Regions from separate parts of the Rhizobium sp. NZLR10 genome, predicted to be linked through region 2. Evidence: predicted binding sites of a transcription regulator. Region 2 holds the regulator's gene; the other holds the start of a gene.

Region 1 (3,871 bases), on a different contig from region 2:
GCCGGTCGCACCGAGGCCCGCGAGTTCGGCAACGCTTTCCGGCCTGGCGTCGTAGACGACGCATTCGTGACCGCCCCGCATCAACCGCTGGACCATGTAGTTGCCCATGCGGCCCAAACCAACCATGCCAAGCTGCATAATAAAATCTCCTGGAAATCGAGATGAAGTATCGAATCCGGAAATTAGCACCCGCAGTGTGACAGGCAAGCGAAGTCTGGCCCCTATGGGCGAATGCGACGATTGCGCCGCCGATCTCCTTGAGGTTCGTCAGACATCCGGCGCGCTGGCCGGCTCTCCCTTCATTTCGCTGAGGAACATGCCCTCGCGCAGATTGATGCCATATTCGATAAAAGCCTTCATGCAGCAGAGCATCTGAGTCCAGCCCTCGCAGTTTAGATAGCTGCCGCGCCGGCCGGCATCGTCCTCGCGCCAGCCGGTCTCGGCGATGGTCACCAAGGTGCCGCCATCCTCCAGCGGCTTGAAATTCATCTCCACCGACGTCTTATAGGTCGTCTTGTCGTCGTCGGTGCCGCCATCCCAGCGGAGCACGATGCGGCTTTCCGGCACGAGTTCGACCACCTCCACTTGGGCGTCCTTCCACCAGGTCACCGTCGTGCCCTTGACGAGCGGTGCGCTCGCCCCGCCGATCGTGGTGAAATAGCTGCTGAGCTTCTTTGGGTTAACGACGGCGTCAAATACCTCTGCGACGGGACGGCCGATGCGGCCGGAAACACGGATTCCGAGAGACATGGCACTTCTCCTCTTCTCCATTATGCTCGTATTCCATTGTACTCGGATCCATTATGTTATAAAACCATAACATGTCAAGCGAATCGACCGACGACCCCGTTTTCAAGGCGCTGGCGCATCATCGCCGCCGCGAAATCCTCGACCTGCTCAAGGATGCCCCCCGCACCACAGGGACGCTCTGCGAGATGTTTCCGCAAATGGACCGCTGCACGGTGATGCAGCATCTGAAAGTGCTGGAGGAAGCCGATCTGGTCATCGCCCGGAAGGAAGGCCGCGAACGCTGGAACCACCTGAACAGCCTGCCGATCAAGCACATCCATGACCGCTGGATCAGCGCTTACGCCGGCCACGCTCTATCGATCCTCGACCGGTTGAGGAGCGATCTCGAAGGCCAGACGGAATAATGATCCGGCGGTCGAACAGCTTGCTTCCCGGCCCCTTGTCAGAGCATCGGCTGAGCCTGCAGCTTTCCTGCATGCTCATGCATAAATCATGCGTTGTCCGCAAACGTCAGTCTTTATAGCCTCCGCCGCCGAAGGAGAGGATGCAATGACGATACTGGTGACGGGAAGCGCCGGCCATCTCGGCGAGGCGCTGATGCGCAGCCTGCGAGCGCAAGACCGGACGGCGCGCGGAATCGATATCAAACCCTCAGCGTCCACCGACATGGTCGGCTCGATCGCTGATCGCGCTTTCATCCGGCAGGCGATGTCGGACATCCGCCACGTCGTCCATGCCGCCACACTGCACAAGCCGCATGTGGCGACCCACGGCAATCGCGATTTCCTCGACACCAATGTCGGCGGCACGCTGAACCTGCTCGAAGAGGCGGTCGCCGCGGGCGTTGCAAGCTTCGTCTTCACCAGCACCACCAGCGCCTTCGGTGCGGCATTGACGCCGGCCGCCGGCGAACCGGCGGCATGGGTGACCGAGGACATGCTTCCAGTCGCGAAAAACATCTACGGCGTGACGAAACTCGCCGCCGAAGGTCTGTGCGAATTCTTCGCCCGCAACTCCGGCCTGCCGGTCGTCATTCTCAGGACATCGCGCTTCTTTCCCGAAATCGACGACGATCCTCACATTCGCGGCGGCTATTCGGCAGAGAATGCCCATGCCAACGAGCTTCTTCACCGCCGCGTCGATATCGCCGATGTGGTCCGCGCCCATCTGCTGGCGCTCGACAAGGCGCCGGCAATCGGCTTCGGCCGCTACATCGTCTCCGCCACGACGCCGTTTTCGGCGACCGATCTCGTCGCGATCCGGCACGACGCGTCTCTTGTCGTCGAACGACTGTTTCCGGGTGCAGGCGCTCTCTATGCATCACGCGGGTGGACGATGTCCCCGACGCTCGACCGTGTCTATGTCAACGCTCGCGCAAGGCGGGAACTGGGCTGGCAGCCCCGATATGATTTCCAACTCGTACTCGATTGCCTGCGCGACAACAGGGAATGGCGCAGCCCCTTGGCGCTGGACGTCGGCTCGAAATTCTACCACGACGAGGTCTTTGCCGAAGGGCCTTATCCGGCCGGGTAAGCAGCAAACTGGAATGCGGACACGCGGATGCCCGACATTCTCTCGGCATGGCCTTTTCGCTGCAAAGCGTCATCCAGATATCATGATCCCGTCATAGACCGTCTGCGGTGTCCGGCCTGCCGGCGGAAGCCGTTTCGAGAGCGCTTTTGACCGAGAGGGTATTTTCATGAAAAACGTCAGACCATATGCATCGCGGCTGTTCGCCGCGGTTCTTGCCGCATCCGCCGCCGTTCCGGCCGTCGCAATGGCCGAGAATTCCGCCACCGCCGGCGGCCTCACCTTCATCAACAAAGGCCTGGTCAGCATCGGCCGCATCCCGGCCAACCAACGCGACAAATTCGGTGAGACCTTCGGTTCCGGCTCTGGCATGGCGATCGATCCAACCGCCTGGAGCCGCGACGGCGCCAGCTACAAGGGCATGCTCTACCTGCTGCCCGACCGGGGTTACAATGTCACCGGCACAGTCGACTACCGCCCGCGCCTGAACACCATCGCGATCAGCCTCACGCCGGTTGCTCCGGGCGCAACACCCGAGGCCGGCAAGGAGCAGTCCGGCGTCGACGCAAAGCTTGTCGATTCCATGCTCTTTGTCGATGACAAGGGCGCTGACATGACCGGTCTCGATCCGGAATCCGGCGTGCGCGTCGCTGCCGGCAATTTTCCGCCGCTGCCGCAGGCTGTAAACGGCAAGATCGCGCTCGACAATGAAGCCATCATCCGCATGGCCGACGGCACCATGTTCGTCAGCGACGAATACGGCCCTTATATCTACCGCTTCGTAGCCGACGGCCACCTGCTCTCGGCGACCCAGCCGCCGAAGGCGCTTTTGCCGATGCGCAAGGGCGCGCTGAGCTTCGCCTCCAACAATCCCGGCCCCGGCGCCTCCGCTCCTGATCCGAAGGATCCGGAGACCGGACGCCAGAACAACCAGGGGCTCGAAGGCATGGCAATGACGCCGGACGGCAAGTTCATCATATCAGTGCTGCAGTCGGCCACCCGCCAGGACGGCGGCGATTCCAGCTCGACCCGTCAGAATACCCGCGCCATGATCTATGACGCCGCCGATCCCGATCATCTGAAGCTGGTGCATGAATATGTTGTGCCGCTGCCGGTCTTCAAAGATGCCAAGGACAAGACGGTGATCGCCGCCGAGAGCGAAATCGTCGCCCTGTCCGACAAGACCTTCCTGATGCTCGCCCGCGACAGCGGCAACGGCCAGGGCCTGAAGGGCGACACCTCGCTCTACCGCAAGATCAACATCGTCGACCTCTCCGATGCGACCGATATCGCCGGCAGCGATTTCGATGCCGACAAGCCGATCGCGCCGAAGGGCGTCGTCGATCCCTCGCTGACGACGGCGACGCTGACGCCCTTCATCGACATCAACAACAAGGCCGACCTTGCTCGCTTCGGCCTGCACAACGGTGCGCCGAACGACAAGAACAACCTGTCGGAAAAATGGGAAGCCATGGGTCTTGCAAGCGTTCTCGACCCGAACCTGCCGGACGACTACTTCCTGTTCCTCGCCAATGACAACGACTTCTTGACACAGGATGGTTTCCAAGTCGGTGCGGCTTACAAAGCGGAC
Region 2 (3,871 bases):
CCGCCCATGGAAGGCGCCCTCGAAGGTGATGATATGGAAGCGCTCGGGATGGCCGTTGGAAAACTGATAACGGCGCGCCGTCTTGATCGCGCATTCGAGCGCTTCAGCACCCGAATTGGTGAAGAACACCTTGTCGGCGAAGGTGGCGTCGGTCAGCCGTTTGGCCAAACGCTCCTGGCCGGGGATCTCATAGATGTTGGAGAGGTGCCAGACCTTGTCGGCCTGCTCCTTCAGCGCGCCGACCACATGCGGATTGCCGTGGCCGACCGAGGTGACGGCAACACCGGCGCCGAAATCGAGATAACGTTCGCCGCTTTCGGTGATCAGCCACACGCCCTCGCCTCGCTCGAACCGCAGCGGGGCACGAGAGTAGGTGTCATAAAGCGGCGCGGCTTCAGCCATGGCGCGGTCTCCCGATCAGAGTTATCAAGCAACGGACTCCGGCTAAGAAAACCAGGCCCGAAAAATTAAAAATGCCGCCTTGCGGCGGCCAGCGGTACTATTTCCTTTTCGCGCTGCAATGTCAACAAAACTGCGCCCTTAGCGCATGCAGCAAGGTTGTACAGCGGTGTTTTCGACCTTCAACAGGCTTTATTGCAGAAATGACACGCTGGGGCAGCAAGTTGGGGAAAACTCCGAATTCGATTCATCCGGATTCATGCGACTCTTGTCACGGAGTCACGCTCACACTAGGTTAAAGTTCAATTACTAGACTGCATGCGGCGGAACTAGTCACCAAAATTGATCAAGCGTTTCTTGTTTCGGAGCTTCCGAGGCAACGGTGAGGGATTCTGCCATCACCAACGCAGAAGGTGGAGACAGGGCATGAACTGGACAGACGAGCGGGTCGAGAAACTCAAGAAGCTTTGGGCCGAAGGACTGAGCGCCAGCCAGATCGCGGCGCAACTTGGCGGTGTCAGCAGAAACGCTGTAATCGGCAAGGTGCACCGCCTGAGCCTTCCGGGCCGCGCCAAGGCCGGCGGCACGGCCGCCACGGCCCGAACGCCGAAACGCAATACATCGGCGCCGCGCGCGCCGAACTTCGCCTCTCGGATCACCACCCGCACCGTTACCCGCCAGCAGGGCGCAACGATGCTGAAGGAAGAGATCGAGATCGAAACGGTCGAGGAAATGGAATACGTGCCGAAAGGCAACGTGGTCGTGCCGATCTCCCGCCGCCTCGGCCTGACGGAACTGACCGAACGCACTTGCAAGTGGCCGGTCGGCGATCCGCTGAAGGATGACTTCCACTTCTGCGGCTGCGAGTCCCCCGACAATTCACCCTATTGCGGCTATCACCAGAAACTCGCCTACCAGCCCGTCAACGAACGCCGCCGGGCGGCAGCGCGGGCGAGCTGAACGGGTGACATTGTCGACATGCAAAAACGGGCTGGAAGGCCCGTTTTTTTATGTGAGTACGTTGGGTGTGGCTGCCCCTCATCCGCCTGCCGGCACCGACCGGGGTCGAGACGAGTGGCTCGACCCCGGTCGGGTTAGGGTGAGGGGCAGAGCTTGCTCGACTTTATCGGAAACCCCTCAGGCTTCCATCGAATAGCCGGCGCCGCGGACGGTGCGGATGACGTCTTGCATGTTGGAGAAGTTCAGCGCCTTGCGCAGGCGGCCGACATGGACGTCGACGGTGCGTTCGTCGACATAGATATCGTGGCCCCAGACGCCGTCGAGAAGCTGCGAGCGGGAGAAGACCCGGCTCGGCGACGACATCAGGAATTCCAGCAGGCGGAATTCGGTGGGGCCGAGGCGGACTTCGCGGCTTTTGCGATGGACGCGATGGGTTTCGCGGTCGAGTTCGATATCGCCGCATTTCAGCACCGTCGACAGCACCTCGGGACGGGCGCGGCGTAGCATCGCCTTGACGCGGGCAACGAGCTCCGGGGTCGAGAACGGCTTGACGACGTAATCGTCGGCCCCGGTCGACAGTCCGCGGACGCGCTCGCTCTCTTCGCCGCGCGCCGTCAGCATGATGATCGGCAGACGTTCGGTTTCCGGCCGCATGCGCAGGCGCCGGCAGAGTTCGATGCCGGAGACGCCGGGCAGCATCCAATCGAGGATGAGCAGGTCGGGCGTGCGCTCCTGAAGCCTGATTTCGGCTTCGTCGCCACGAAGGATAGTATCGACCTCGAAGCCTTCCGCTTCGAGATTGTAGCGAAGAAGCACGCTCAAGGCTTCCTCGTCTTCAACAACTGCAACTCTCGGGATCATGCCTGTCGGTCTCCTCGCGCATGTTCCTTAAACCGGGGTGATTTAAGCAATGCATCCTGCGCAAATTCAGAAAGGTGGCTGCGACCTCTTTGCGCGCCCGGATGGGCGCGCACGCAACGGCTAGTATGGGCTTTATTCCGTGACCGCGCCGACGGTGTTGGCGCTGTCGTCTTTCGGACGGTCACCTTCCGGCTGTGCGCCGGTCGCCATGTAGTAGATCGTCTCGGCGATGTTGGTGGCGTGGTCGCCGATGCGCTCGATGTTCTTGGCGCAGAAGAGCAGATGCGTGCAGCTGGTGATGTTGCGCGGATCTTCCATCATGTAGGTCAGCAGCTCGCGGAACAGCGAGGTGTACATCGCGTCGATCTCGTTGTCGCGTTCACGGATCGCATTGGCCTTGTCGGCGGAGCGCGTCGTGTAGACGTCGAGCACTTCCTTGAGCTGGACGAGCGCCAGCTCGGACAGATGCTCGAGACCGCGGGCGAGCTTGCGCGGAACGCCGGTGCTCTGCACGGCGATGACGCGCTTGGCGGTGTTCTTGCCGAGGTCGCCGACGCGTTCGAGATCGGCGGCGATGCGGATCGAACCCATGATTTCGCGCAGGTCCGAGGCCATCGGTTGACGGCGGGCGATGGTAACGATCGCCTTGTCGCCGATTTCTCGCTCGGCGTGATCGAGGATCACATCGTCGGAGATGACCTTCTGCGCCAGCGCGGTATCGCCGTTGACGAGCGCCCGGACGGCCTCGCTGACCATCTGCTCGGCCAGGCCGCCCATTTCGGAAATCCGCCTGGACAGGAACTTCAGATCATCATCATAGGCAGAAAAAATATGTGTCGATGCCATGGGGCTTTATCCTCGAATAACGGGAAGGCTTGGTGTCGCCAAAATCAACCGAAGCGACCCATGATGTAGTCCTGGGTGCGCGGATCGTCGGGATTGGTGAACATCTTGTCGGTGTCGTTCTCCTCGACGAGATTGCCGAGGTGGAACATGGCGGTGCGCTGCGAGACGCGCGCGGCCTGCTGCATGGAGTGGGTGACGATGACGATCGTGTAGTTCTCGCGCAGTTCGTGGATCAGTTCCTCGACCTTGGCGGTGGCGATCGGGTCGAGCGCCGAGCAGGGCTCGTCCATCAGGATGACTTCAGGGCTGACGGCGACGGCGCGGGCAATGCAGAGGCGCTGCTGCTGACCGCCGGACAGGCCGGTGCCGGATTCATGCACGCGGTCCTTGACCTCGTTCCAGAGGCCGGCACGCTGCAGGCTGGTCTCGACGATCTGGTCGAGATCGGCCTTCGACTTGGCAAGGCCATGGATGCGCGGGCCGTAGGAGACGTTTTCATAGATCGTCTTCGGGAACGGGTTCGGCTTCTGGAAGACCATGCCGACGCGGGCGCGAAGTTCGACGACGTCGATATCGGGATCATAGATATCGTCGGTATCAAGCGTGATCTTGCCGGTGACCCGGCAGCCGTCGATCGTGTCGTTCATGCGGTTTAGGCTCCGCAGGAAGGTCGACTTGCCGCAGCCGGACGGGCCGATCAGCGCGGTTACGGTGTTTTCGCGGATGTTCAGGTTCACATCGAAAAGCGCGCGCTTCTCGCCATAGTAAACCGAGACATCCTTGCCGATCATCTTATAAGGGACGT

Evidence for each region. Region 2 encodes PhoB, which activates phosphate uptake and scavenging genes when phosphate is short. Its sites were predicted from a motif close to TGTCATNNANCTGTCAT; they were not measured.
Region 1: the regulator PhoB is predicted to act here: its motif matches at 2,351-2,367, upstream of HJB82_RS25885 (esterase-like activity of phytase family protein).

The regions. Positions count from the first base shown of each region.
Region 1 covers NZ_JABDWE010000020.1:86,621-90,491, forward strand. The annotation lists gene gnd (phosphogluconate dehydrogenase (NAD(+)-dependent, decarboxylating)) at 1-138, opposite strand, end outside; gene HJB82_RS25870 (SRPBCC domain-containing protein) at 268-750, opposite strand; gene HJB82_RS25875 (helix-turn-helix transcriptional regulator) at 822-1,154, shown strand; gene HJB82_RS25880 (NAD(P)-dependent oxidoreductase) at 1,300-2,283, shown strand; gene HJB82_RS25885 (esterase-like activity of phytase family protein) at 2,450-3,871, shown strand, end outside.
Region 2 covers NZ_JABDWE010000032.1:14,401-18,271, forward strand. The annotation lists gene HJB82_RS30885 (aspartate aminotransferase family protein) at 1-402, opposite strand, end outside; gene HJB82_RS30890 (GcrA family cell cycle regulator) at 826-1,359, shown strand; gene phoB (phosphate regulon transcriptional regulator PhoB) at 1,537-2,220, opposite strand; gene phoU (phosphate signaling complex protein PhoU) at 2,353-3,066, opposite strand; gene pstB (phosphate ABC transporter ATP-binding protein PstB) at 3,111-3,871, opposite strand, start outside.